Regions from separate parts of the Vibrio genomosp. F10 str. 9ZD137 genome, predicted to be linked through region 2. Evidence: predicted binding sites of a transcription regulator. Region 2 holds the regulator's gene; each other region holds the start of a gene.
What was found. Region 2 encodes PurR, which represses purine synthesis genes. Its sites were predicted from a motif close to TNANGNAAACGTTTNCNTNA; they were not measured.
Positions count from the first base shown of each region.

Region 1: a site for PurR is predicted at 3,010-3,029, ahead of pckA (phosphoenolpyruvate carboxykinase (ATP)). Genes of this name have one in related genera too.
Region 3: a site for PurR is predicted at 1,258-1,277, ahead of purE (5-(carboxyamino)imidazole ribonucleotide mutase). Genes of this name have one in related genera too.

Region 1 covers NZ_JBNGCJ010000351.1:483-4,862, forward strand. Annotated here, with positions in the region: partial or broken gene ACP45E_RS07590 (AsmA family protein) at 1-995, opposite strand, end outside; gene pckA (phosphoenolpyruvate carboxykinase (ATP)) at 1,209-2,837, opposite strand; gene hslO (Hsp33 family molecular chaperone HslO) at 3,172-4,047, opposite strand; gene hslR (ribosome-associated heat shock protein Hsp15) at 4,063-4,380, opposite strand, start outside.
Region 2 covers NZ_JBNGCJ010001040.1:4,619-8,998, forward strand. Annotated here, with positions in the region: gene torR (two-component system response regulator TorR) at 1-43, opposite strand, end outside; gene torD (molecular chaperone TorD) at 286-933, shown strand; gene purR (HTH-type transcriptional repressor PurR) at 1,182-2,189, shown strand; cyclic di-GMP riboswitch class I at 2,332-2,434, shown strand; gene ACP45E_RS22100 (TfoX/Sxy family DNA transformation protein) at 2,548-3,138, shown strand; gene ACP45E_RS22105 (TVP38/TMEM64 family protein) at 3,285-3,977, shown strand; gene ACP45E_RS22110 (alpha/beta fold hydrolase) at 4,078-4,380, opposite strand, start outside.
Region 3 covers NZ_JBNGCJ010000379.1:2,104-6,483, forward strand. Annotated here, with positions in the region: gene hemF (oxygen-dependent coproporphyrinogen oxidase) at 1-901, opposite strand, end outside; gene purE (5-(carboxyamino)imidazole ribonucleotide mutase) at 1,348-1,833, shown strand; gene ACP45E_RS08500 (5-(carboxyamino)imidazole ribonucleotide synthase) at 1,837-2,961, shown strand; gene ACP45E_RS08505 (DNA topoisomerase family protein) at 3,026-3,586, opposite strand; gene ACP45E_RS08510 (DUF494 family protein) at 3,620-4,096, opposite strand; gene dprA (DNA-processing protein DprA) at 4,099-4,380, opposite strand, start outside.

The DNA of each region.
Region 1 (4,380 bases), on a different contig from region 2:
ATCGTGAGTTTGTTCGGCTGAAACTGTAATTTTGCTATCGGTGAGATGAGCCATTGATCTGAGTAACTCATACTTTCTGCATTAAACGAAAGGTAGGCGTTTTCTTGTTGCCAAATAGGGGATGAATCTGAGCTCGATGTGAATAGCGATACATTTTCGATGGATGCATCTAGGTTAACTGCTTGAAATGTTTCGAATTCAAAATGGCTGTTTAGTATATCAAGGCTATTGATATGACTGATTTTGTTAATGATGGGGATGAAATCGGTGTACAGCGATGGCAGTTTATCTTGTTCTGACAGACTCAATTTATTGATGGTGACGTTAATTAATGACCAGCCATGATCAAATTGCTCTGCTTGCCCTGACACTTCAGCATTACGCCACTCAAATGAAGCCCCAAAAATCGTACTGTCCTTGGGCTTGTAGTCGAGGTCAATTAAAAGGTCATTGAACGCTTCACCTTGATAGTAGAGCTGATCGGTACTGAATTGGATGACACCGAACGGTATCGTTTGATTGCTTTCTGCCCAACGCGGATTTTTGACCTGAACATTGACCCCACGAGCAATGATATCTTGGGAGGAAACATCAAAATTATTCAGGGCAATTTGGTGCACCGTCAGGTGCTTTTGCCAATCAAATGAAGGTTGAAGTGCCTGGAGGCTTAATCCATCAATAAGAACGCTATCTACTACCCATTTCTTTTGTTGATAGGGTGTTCGATTGAACCAAATATCCATTCTAGGGATATAAGTGATGTTCTGCTGCTGTTGATTCTGTTGCTGGTGTTGATAACTGACGCCTTCTAAAGAGAAGTGAAACGGCGGGTTATAAGTGAATTTTTCAACGTGAATTCGATCCTCTAAAAACTGATGGGATAAATAATTCGTAGCGCTGGTGGCGTAGTGTGTTTGAGAGAGAATAAACACAGATGCAATAAAAAAAATGACGAAAGAAATGAGGATTAGCGAGAGAACCAATAGCTTTTTCATGAGAGGCCTAATCCAGTTTGAATAACAAGTATCATTTATATTGTCTATAGATTGGTACAAAACGGTGTTAGCTTCAATAGAAAAGCCCCTAAATTTAGGGGCTTGTAACTAAGTTTCAAAAATAAGTTTCAAAACAACGCTAAGTTTTCAAGATAAGTTTTAAAACACGTTATCACTGATCTTATCTAATGTAGACCCTTAGGTTTTTTACTTTTAGTCGAGCTGTGGGCCAGCAGCAACCAGAGCTTTACCTTCGGTATTGTCTGTGTACTTATCAAAGTTATTAATAAAGCGTTGTGCAAGATCATGCGCCTTGCTTTCCCACTGTAGTGGATCTACATAGGTATCACGAGGATCTAGAATCGCAGGGTCAACACCTGGTAGTGATGTTGGTACTTCAAGATTGAACACTGGAATCGACGTTGTTTCTGCTTTCTCAATGGAACCATCAAGGATTGCATCAATGATACCGCGAGTATCTTGAATTGAGATACGTTTTCCTGTGCCATTCCAACCGGTATTCACAAGGTAAGCTTCTGCACCAGCGGCTTCCATACGCTTAACCAGCACTTCCGCATACTTGGTTGGGTGCAGCGTTAAGAATGCCGCACCAAAACAAGCAGAGAACGTTGGTGTTGGTTCCGTAATGCCGCGCTCTGTACCTGCAAGCTTCGCTGTAAAGCCGGATAGGAAGTGATATTTGGTTTGCTCTGGTGTCAACTTAGACACTGGAGGAAGAACACCAAACGCATCCGCAGATAGGAAAATTACTTTGTTTGCGTGACCGCCTTTTGAGACCGGTTTAACAATGTTATCAATGTGATGGATAGGGTATGAAACTCGCGTATTCTCTGTTTTTGAGTTGTCATCAAAATCAATAGAACCGTCATTTCGAACCGTGACATTTTCTAGCAATGCATCGCGGCGGATAGCGTTGTAGATATCTGGCTCAGCTTCTTTCGATAGTTTGATGGTTTTCGCGTAGCAGCCACCTTCGAAGTTAAACACGCCGTCATCATCCCAACCGTGCTCATCATCACCAATCAGTGCACGTTTCGGGTCCGTTGATAGCGTGGTTTTACCGGTACCAGACAAGCCAAAGAATACCGCGACATCGCCATCTTCACCCATATTTGCACTGCAGTGCATTGATGCGATGTCTTTAAGAGGAAGGAAGTAGTTCATCATTGCGAACATCCCTTTCTTCATCTCGCCACCGTACCAAGTACCACCAATCAACTGCATGCGTTCGGTAAGGTTAAAGACGGTGAAGTTTTCAGAGTTCAGACCATGCTCTTCCCACTTCTGGTTGGTGCATTTCGCGCCATTCATGACCACAAAATCAGGTTCAAATGTCGCGAGTTCTTCTTCGGTTGGGCGGATGAACATGTTCTTAACGAAATGCGCTTGCCATGCCACTTCTGTAATAATTCGAATACTGAGGCGAGTATCAGGGTTCGCACCACAGTAGCCATCTATCACAAACAAACGTTTACCGGACAACTGGTTGGTTACCAGCGTTTTCAGGTCATTCCATACTGTTTGGTCGATGGCTTTGTTGTCATTTTTAACCGCGTCAGATGTCCACCACATGTGCTCTTCTGTTGTGGCATCTTGTACAATGTATTTGTCTTTTGGCGAGCGACCAGTAAAGATCCCAGTATCAACAGCAACAGCACCGAGTTCAGTCACTACGCCTTTTTCGTAGCCTTCTAAACTTGAACGGGTTTCTTCTTCGAATAATTGTTCGTAACTAGGATTACGAAGAATCTCAGTTGCGCCAGTAATTCCGTGCTTAGTTAGATCGATTTGTGCAGCCTTTGTATGTTCCATAACAGTCATAGGTGCTCCTTGTAAGGATATTTTGTAGGGATTTGTAATATTATTATTTTTTGTTTGCTCATCATGCTATCAACGGAATTACCAGAAAACAGGGATATGGCTCAAATAATGACCATATATCTAATGTGGTTTTATGTGTGTCATCACATAATGGCTGTACTTATAATATCCTGTAAGCAAACCTTTGCGCTAGAGCAAAAGAATTATTAATACTAAGAAATTAAGTGCGTTTTTTTGGAACGGAAGCCCTTGTTTTACCTGGGTTTGATCACAAAAAAAGCCAGCGGAGAGCTGGCTTAGTAACGGATTTTACGTGCTTGTTGTTTTAAGCAAATTAATGCAGCGTACCGGAGTTTAAGTTGGCCTCAATAAACAGTTCTTTGACCTGTTCTTCATCGAATGAATAATGGGTGCCGCAATAGTCACAATGAAGAGAGACAGAACCTTCAGTGGCGATAATATCAGCAACTTCTTCTTGACCAACAGTCATAATCGCCGCACCACTGCGTTCACGAGAACAACCACAGTGGAAGGTCACCGGTTGTGGTGCAAAGAGCTGAACTTGTTCCTGATTATACAAGCGATACAGAAGATCATTCGCTTCCAATGAAAACAGTTCTTCATTTTTAACCGTGTTAGTCAATTGCTCAAGGTGTTCGAAATCATTCTCAGTACCGGTACCATCAGGCATCACTTGAATCAGCATGCCCGCTGCGCAAGGCTTACCATTGTATTCGCCAGTACGAATCCATAGTCGAGTCTTGAGTTGTTCAGAGCGCTCGAAGTAACCTTCAAGTACTTCCGCTAAGTTGTCGCCTTCTAGCCCTACAACACCCTGATAGCGCTCACCCTGCTTAGGTTCGATCGTGATCACTAAATGGCCTTTACCGATTAGGTCATGCAGGCCTGCTTGTTCATTGATGTCACCGTCATAACGCGCAACGCCACGTATTTTTTGCTCGTGATCGCCATTGATAACAACCAGTGATACCGGGCCGTCACCTTGAAGTTGCATGGTAATCGAACCTTCAAATTTAAGTGTTGCGGTGAGAAGGGTTGTGGACACGAGTAGCTCACCCAGCAGTTTTTGCACTGCGGCAGGGTATTCCTTACTAGAAATTATTTGTTGGTATGCTTCATCCACTTGTACCAACTCACCGCGTACAGAAAGATCTTTAAAAAGGTAGCGGTTTAATACATTGCTTGCCATCTAGGGAGCTCCAGATTATTGATTTTTAAATTTAATAATATTTCGACGCTGCTTCTTATCAGGTCGCCGTTCAGGGCTTGGGTTGTGTGCGTGCAATCGACGTTGTTCAGCATTATCTGCACGCTTTTTGATGCTTTCCGTTGTCTCTATATAGAGTGTTTGCGCTTCTGGTGCCCCACGCCGTTGATCTGAAAGCTTCTCGATAGTGACTGTTTTTTCTTCATGCCCTTGCTTTAGTGTAATAAGTGCACCAATTTCTACAAGTTTACTCGGTTTGCTGCGCTGACCATTATATTGCACCTTTCCACCGTCAACCATGTTACGTGCGATGGA
Region 2 (4,380 bases):
GTGTGACAGCATCGTCTTCGACGACCAGTATATGATAAGTCATTTAACCCACTTATTTTTATTCATTGGAATGATTTTGCTAGAGCCATTCTATTCATAATTCATCACAATTCTAGCTCATCCGGTTAAGTTTGGACAAATCTTGCAAGTTTATTGATTCAAAACAAGATAGCTGAATCTGTTCATAATTCGACATAATTTCACAATTTTTATCATACTCTTAAGTAACCCTGTTCATTTTTATTCGTTAAACTAGAAAGATTATTTCTGTTAAGGCTAATGACAATGCAAGAAACAAAAGCATTCAACGAAAAACGTGCTGAAATCTACTGGTGGCTATCTAGTCTATTCGCCAAAGAACTCACAGAACCGGATGTCGAACAGTACCAGTCGGCTCAGATTAGAGCTTTCCTTACTGGTTTGGGAGAGAACCCATCATTAAAGCCTGCGATTGATAAACTCGTTGATGCACTGAATCGACTGCAAGATAGAGAAGATGCACAACTTGAGTTATCTGCTGACTTTTGTGACCTATTTTTAAAGTCAGAGAAAGATTCGGCTCTGCCATACGCGTCAATTTATATTGGCGAGGCTGGAATACTCAACGATACCCCTGCAAAGGAAATGGCGGATCTGATGGCGAAGCATAATGTGGCAGTTCATGAAACCCTCAATGAACCGGCTGATCATATCGCTATTGAGCTCGATTTTTTAGGTCACCTGATTATCCGTTCCAATGAAGTTGAAATAGAAAAGCACCTTGACCAAGCGCTGATTGAGCAAGAACAGTTTATCTCAACCTACTTGTTATCTTGGGTCCCGCAATTCACCCATAAATGTCAGCAATTGGATGATTTCGGTTTCTATGCTGCAGTATCTGAATTGATGAGTGCTTTTCTGGAACTCGATTACCAGTACTTAACTGGCGAGTAAAAACTCGATATAAACACCATGATATTGTCTAATTGTCGTTTTAGATCACGCGAATATGACCGCTTTTCATTGCTTGTCCTTCACATGACGTCTAAAATTGAAATAATAACGACAAAAGAATGACTAACTAACCGCTATTATTGGCGGTTTTTGTGTTTTTACTCATAATAAGATGTTTTTGCTCATGTAAGCACTGAAACGCTTTGTTAGTGAATGGAATTGCAACTGCAATTAACAGGAAAAGAATTATGGCCACAATTAAAGATGTTGCTCGCTTAGCTGGCGTATCAACGACCACTGTTTCTCACGTTATCAATAAAACGCGATTCGTGGCAGAAACGACACAAGAAAAAGTGAATAAAGCCGTTGAAGAGCTCAACTACGCGCCAAGTGCCGTTGCCCGCAGCTTAAAATGCAACACAACACGAACTATTGGCATGCTGGTCACTCAGTCTACTAATCTTTTCTTTTCTGAAGTCATTGACGGTGTTGAAAGCTATTGTTATCGCCAAGGCTACACGCTGATTCTTTGTAACACCGGCGGTATCTATGAAAAACAGCGTGACTATATTCGCATGCTGGCCGAGAAACGAGTGGATGGCATTCTGGTCATGTGTTCTGACCTTACTGAAGAACTTCGAGAAATGCTTGATCGTCACTCAACCATTCCAAAGGTTGTCATGGATTGGGGCCCAGAAAGCTCCCAGGCTGATAAAATAATCGATAATTCAGAAGAAGGTGGTTATCTCGCCACAAAATACCTGATTGATAAAGGCCATAAAGATATTGCCTGTCTAAGCGGGCATTTTGAAAAAGCAGCATGCCAAGAGCGCATTTTAGGCTTTAAGCGAGCATTGACAGAAGCCAACCTAAAAATCGATGAAGATTGGATCTTAGAAGGTAACTTTGAGTGTGATACCGCAGTCTTAGCAGCAGACCAAATTGCGGCGATGGACAACAAACCAACGGCCATTTTCTGTTTCAACGACACGATGGCTCTCGGTTTAATCAGTCGCTTGGGGCAAAAAGGGATTAACGTTCCTAACGATATCTCTGTCATTGGTTATGACAATATTGAGCTTGCTGAGTACTTTTCTCCTCCACTAACGACCGTACACCAACCCAAACGTCGTGTAGGTAAAAATGCATTTGAAATTTTGCTTGAGAGAATCAAAGATAAAGATCACGAAAAGCGCATATTTGAGATGCACCCTGAAATCGTAGAACGAAACACCGTAAAGGATCTCAATAAGTAGTTTGCTTTGACCGGCTTTTCTTTACTTGCTAATTATATGTTATAGTTTAGACTCAATATTGAGATGAATTTGTTGGATGAACATCACACTAACCAGGCGGTTTTGTGATTCTCATTCAAATTGATCAAAGCTTTATTTTCAGTCACGCACAGGGCAAACCACTTGAAAAGGTGGGACGCAAAGCCTCCGGCCTAAACCAAACATTCTGTTTATCACAGGAGTTGGTAGGTAGCGGGGTTACCGATGGCAAGCAATGCAAACATAAAATTTACCCGTAAATGACACAGTTTCTGCATATTTTGCTAACCTCTCGGACCTGATTTGGTGGCGTATTTAACATACACCGAGAACATACAGCATGGATAAACCAATACTAAAAGACTCAATGAGGCTGTTTGAACAGCTTGGACGAGTAAAGTCTCGTTCAATGTTTGGCGGTTTCGGTATTTTTGTTGAAGACACAATGTTTGCACTTGTTGTAAATGACAAACTTCACATAAGAGCCGATAGCATTGCCGTTAAAAAGTTCAAGCAGCAAGGCTATATGCCATATGTCTATAAAAAGCGCGGACACCCTGTCGTAACAAAATATTATGCGTTACCTGATGATTGGATGTCAGATTCAGCAACCACTCTCGCTGAAGCGAAAAACTCATTAGAGATTGCAAAGAAAGAGAAAGAAAGCCAAGCATCTGCAAAACCGGATCGCCTTAAGGATTTACCAAATCTTAGGTTGGCAACGGAAAGAATGCTGAAAAAAGCGGGTATTGATTCTGTAGCAACTCTTGAGGAACAAGGCTCTGTAGCCGCTTATAAGGCCATTCAGCAATCTCACCCATCAGATGTGGGGCTGGAGCTTCTTTGGGCGCTAGAAGGCGCCATTAAGGGGACTCACTGGTCTGTTATTCCCCAAGAGAGACGGGAAGAACTCGCGAATCGATTAAGATAACTCAAAAAAGCCAACATTCATATGTTGGTTTTTTTATGCCTCGTTATCAGCATCAAAGCTTGAATCTTTTTATTCTATTGCTACTTGAAATTTTTTCACCCTAATACGGTTCTCTATAAACACATCAACTTACTGGTTCTCTAACTATGAATAAAAAAATACTCTTTGCCATTTTTCTGATAGGCACCATTTTGTTTCTAACGATAAACTACGGGCACCTTTTGACTTTAGAGAATGCAAAGTCACAGCAAGAATCATTGAGTAATATTATTGAATCCAACTTTGTAATCGCAGCGCTAAGTTACTTTGTGATTTATATCGTTGTGGTCGCATTTTCTATCCCAGGTGCTGCGGTTGTTACTCTATTAGGTGCCGCGTTGTTTGGATTTTGGACCAGCTTAGTTCTAGTTTCTTTTGCCAGCTCAATAGGCGCAACGCTTGCCTTTCTTAGTAGTCGATTTTTGTTGAAGGAATGGGTTCAAAAGAAATTCGGTTCCAAACTCTCGACGATTAATGAAGGGGTAGAAAAAGATGGTGCGTTTTATCTTTTTTCACTGCGTCTTATCCCTGTTGTTCCATTCTTTTTGATCAACCTTTTAATGGGATTGACGCCAATATCAGCTTTAAGATTCTACCTCGTGAGTCAACTCGGTATGCTACCGGGTACCGCTGTCTATCTTAACGCGGGAACACAACTCGCCAACATAGAAAGCCTTTCAGGCATTGTCTCCTTGCCTGTAATTCTATCGTTTGTTTTGTTGGGGCTATTTCCAATCATCACCAAGAAAGCTATGACGATAATAAGAAAGAGTGACTCTGCGAAGCAAAATGAAGGGTAACGTATTCTTGAGGCAAAAAAGTCGTGGTGCTACGGAATAAGGCTCGTGTAGCACCTAATTGATCTTGCTTGGGTGGGATTCTTGCGTGAGTGGAATCTACCTATCGAGTGCAGTTTTTAATAAACTCTATAGAGTAACGATTAAATTCTTCCGGGCGCTCAACATTACATACATGGCCACAATTAGGTATTTCTAGCAGTTTGCTATCTTGATGAGCCGCAACCATTTCTTTTACCGGTTGGATAAACATATAGTCTTGCTCACCCATTAAATAGAGTGTCGGGATCGGTAACTCTCTATTTTTGAAGTACTTCATCAATGGGTTGACTTCCGCCGTCAAAATAAACCAACGTTTAAACTCTTTCTGACATAATTTTTTTGCCTCTCGTACAAACATATGACG
Region 3 (4,380 bases), on a different contig from region 2:
TTAGGTAGTGATCGTAAAGCGCCGCTTCTGGGGAATCACTTTCTACCTGGTAGGCATATTCCCAGCGAGCTAATGGTGGCATCGACATAAGAATCGATTCAGTCCGCCCTCCGCTTTGCAATCCGAACAGCGTTCCTCTGTCATACACCAGGTTGAATTCAACATAACGTCCTCGACGGTAAAGCTGAAAATCGCGCTCTCTTTCACCAAATGACGTCTCTTTTCTTCGCTCAACAATAGGCAAGTAGGCATCAGTAAAGCCCTCTCCCACCGCTTGCATATAGGAAAAGCACTTATCAAAGCCCCACTGGTTAAGATCATCAAAGAATAAACCGCCAACGCCCCGCGTTTCTTTGCGATGTGGTAAGAAAAAGTATTTATCGCACCAAGCTTTATGCTCGGCATATACCTGGGCACCAAAAGGCTCACAAATATCTTTGGCAACATTGTGCCAATGCTGACAATCTTCCTCAAAAGGATAGAACGGCGTTAAATCAAAACCGCCACCAAACCACCAGATCGGGTCTTCGCCCTCTTTTTCAGCAATAAAAAAGCGCACATTAGCATGAGACGTCGGAATATACGGGTTATTAGGATGCATCACTAACGAAACACCCATCGCCTCAAATCTTCGGCCTGCTAACTCTGGCCGGTGCGCCGTAGCTGATGCTGGCATTTGTTCGCCCAAGACATGTGAGAAGTTAACACCACCTTGCTCAAAAACATGCCCATAACGCATAACTCGTGTTCGGCCACCACCAGCAAGTCGCTCACTCGGACCTTTCTCCCAATCGTCATGTTCAAACTTAGCCGTGCCATCTGCCTGTTCTAGTGCAGAACAGATGTTATCTTGCAGTGATAATAGAAACTGCTTCACTTTGTGCTTATCAATACTTGCCATCATTCTTGTCCAACGCTGATTTTGGTTATCTTTTTGACTTCATCTGACTTTCTTTATCGAACTTGCTATATCGTACTTTCTCTATCGAAATGGTCAGCCTTGCCTTACGACCCTTGAGGTTTTGGCATCTCTATTCTCACTCGGTTTATCGCTTCTACTCGTTTTCTATTCGAGTATGGCAAACCGTTTATCACCCAGCAGCGGCTACACTTCAGAGATGGTGATGCACGAAATAAACCCCGTCAGGTTAGCACCCTGACTCTGATTTATCCGCAGTGAGCATGGTAAGTGTACAAATAATCACAATCCGTGCCTAAGGTATTTGTTTACAAATTGTATGATTCTTCTTTTAACACCAGCGCAAACGTTTGCTTGATGCGATTTTACCCGTATAATGCGCCCAAAATATCCACTCACCTAATTATTGAAGCTTGAAGGAGTTTGAGATGAAAGTCGGCATTATTATGGGTTCTAAATCAGATTGGCCAACCATGAAACTAGCAGCAGAGATGCTAGACCAATTTGGTGTCCCTTACGAAACCAAGGTCGTTTCTGCGCACAGAACTCCTCAGCTACTCGCAGATTACGCCACTACTGCAAAAGAGCGTGGCATTAAAGTCATCATCGCTGGAGCGGGCGGGGCTGCTCACTTACCAGGTATGGCAGCGGCCTTTACCAGTGTTCCGGTATTAGGGGTTCCAGTACAATCTCGCGCTCTTAAAGGGATGGATTCATTGTTATCCATCGTACAAATGCCTAAAGGGATCGCCGTTGGTACTTTGGCTATCGGTGAAGCAGGTGCGGCCAATGCTGGAATTCTAGCCGCACAAATTATCGGCACACACGATGAGACAGTCATGGCTAAAGTTGAAGCGTTCCGAACAGAACAAACCGACACCGTCCTTGCCAACCCGAATCCTGCTGAGGACTAAACCATGCACGTATTGGTATTAGGTGCAGGTCAACTTGCTCGAATGATGTCACTGGCTGGCGCACCACTTAATATTGAGATATCAGCCTTTGATGTGAACAGTGAAACCATCGTTCATCCTTTGACTCAGGCGGTAATTGGTCAAGGATTAGAAAATGCTATTGCACAAGCCGATGTGATTACGGCTGAATTTGAGCACATTCCACATAATGTGCTCGATATCTGTGAAAAAAGTGGAAAGTTTTTTCCTACGACAGAAGCAATCAAAGCCGGTGGTGACCGACGAATAGAAAAAGCGCTACTTGATCAAGCCCAGGTGAGAAATGCTGACTATTACATCGTTAATACCCGTGAAGATTTTGATGCCGCCATTGAATCCGTTAAGCTTCCAATGGTGTTGAAGAGTGCTTTAGGCGGGTATGACGGAAAAGGTCAATGGCGTCTTAAATCGCTAAAAGACGTTGATGCCATCTGGTCTGAAATGGCTGAATGTATCGCCTCTTCTCCTTCTCAATCGATTGTGGCCGAAGCCTTCATTCCGTTTAATCGAGAAGTCTCTCTTGTGGGAGCAAGAGCAAAAGATGGCAGCATTGCCGTTTACCCATTAGCGGAAAACGTTCACACCAATGGCGTACTCAGCTTATCAACAGCCATTGATGCTCCCCAACTGCAAAGCCAAGCACTGCAGATGTTTTCAGCGATTGCCAATCGCCTAGATTATGTGGGCGTTCTTGCGTTAGAGTTTTTTGATGTTGATGGGCAACTACTGGTCAACGAAATAGCTCCGCGAGTACATAACTCCGGACACTGGACTCAGCAAGGTGCAGAAACCTGTCAATTTGAAAATCACCTACGCGCTGTTTGTGGTCTGGCTTTAGGATCAACTAAGCTTATCCGCCCTACTGCGATGGTCAATATACTGGGTGAAGACAAACTACCAGACGCTCTGCTTTCTACGGAAGGCTGTCATATACATTGGTATGGAAAAGAAAAGCGGGCGGGTCGAAAAATGGGACACATCAATGTTTCAGCTCAATCAGCCACAGAACTTCAGCTGACTTTGGCCTCTCTGGCTAAGGTTCTCGATGAACGTGCTTACCCAGCCATTCATGAGCTGGCTAAAAATTAATTTTTAGTGTCAGTAACCTATGTAAAAACCAAATAAAAAATGACGCTATTGCGTCATTTTTTATTTATTTCTGAATGTGATGACAACGTCTATCGGCACATTGCAGCTTAACCCCACTGGCGAGTTTCTTTTCAACTAACAATGGAAAACCGCACTGCTCACAGCGACCTTTAACGGGGGGCAAATTTACAGCAAATTTGCATTTAGGGTAGCAATCGCATGCATAAAATACCTTGCCGAAGCGTGTTTTCCTCTCAGCGAGGTGTCCTTTACCGCAATCAGGACACGCGTACTGCGGTACTTTGTCATCACTTTTGTTGTCTAATGATTCAATGTGATGACAAGTAGGGTAGTTACTACAGCCAATGAACATCCCATATCGCCCCTGGCGTAAAACCAACTCGTTTGTACATAATGGGCAAGCGACACCCAATGGTTTTATTATGTGCCCATCATTTTGATGCAATGGTCGAATAAAATCACAGCTAGGGTATTGAGTACAACCTAAAAAAGGGCCGTGTTTGCCATGGCGGAGTTGAAGCTTTCCATCACAATTAGGGCAAGGTTCATGTTCTAGCGCATGCTCGTGGTTTGAAAATAAATGTTGATCTATTTTACTGCTCATTGGGCTCTTAAGTGGTTAATCAAAGGTGGCAACTTAATGCAAAATACCTTGCTCGGTTGTGTATAACAGCTCTTCCATTAGCGTATAAGCATTTTCATTTCCAGGTACATTAAACAGCACCATCAAAATAATCCACTTCAAATCATCCAATTCAAATTCGTTGGTTTCTAGCCCCATCACGCGATCAACCACCATTTCACGTGTTTCTGTTGTGAGCACATTAATATGCTCTAAAAACAGTAAGAAGCCACGACTTTCTAAATCAAGCCGCTGCATCTCTTTTGCCGTGTAAATGCGCATTGATGTCGCTGCACAAGTAGAAATAGCCGAATGCTCATCACTTTGTTGAAGTAATGCCAACTCTTCCAACCAATGAAGGGCTTTATAGATATCTTTCTCGTGAAACCCCGCGCGAAGAAGTTCATCTTCAAGTTCATCTTGGTCCACTTGTAATTCCACATCGCTATGGATATAGGTTTCGAACAAATACATCAGTATGTCCATCATCATAGCTAGCCCCTCCCATTTCGAATATAGCCACCGGAAACTGCAACAACATGCCCTGAAAGCTCAAGCTCTAGGATCTGCATCATGACTTCATGAACAGGTATATTGGTCCTGCTCGCGAGAATATCAACTGGCGTAGCCTCTACCCCTACGTTAGCTAACAGTTGTGGAAATGGCAATTCTTGTTCGCTCTCTATTTGATCAAACAGCTCAGCTTGACTGCTGAACCGTTGTTTAATCGACCAGTCTACCAAAGTATCGATTTCATCTAAAACATCTTGTTCACT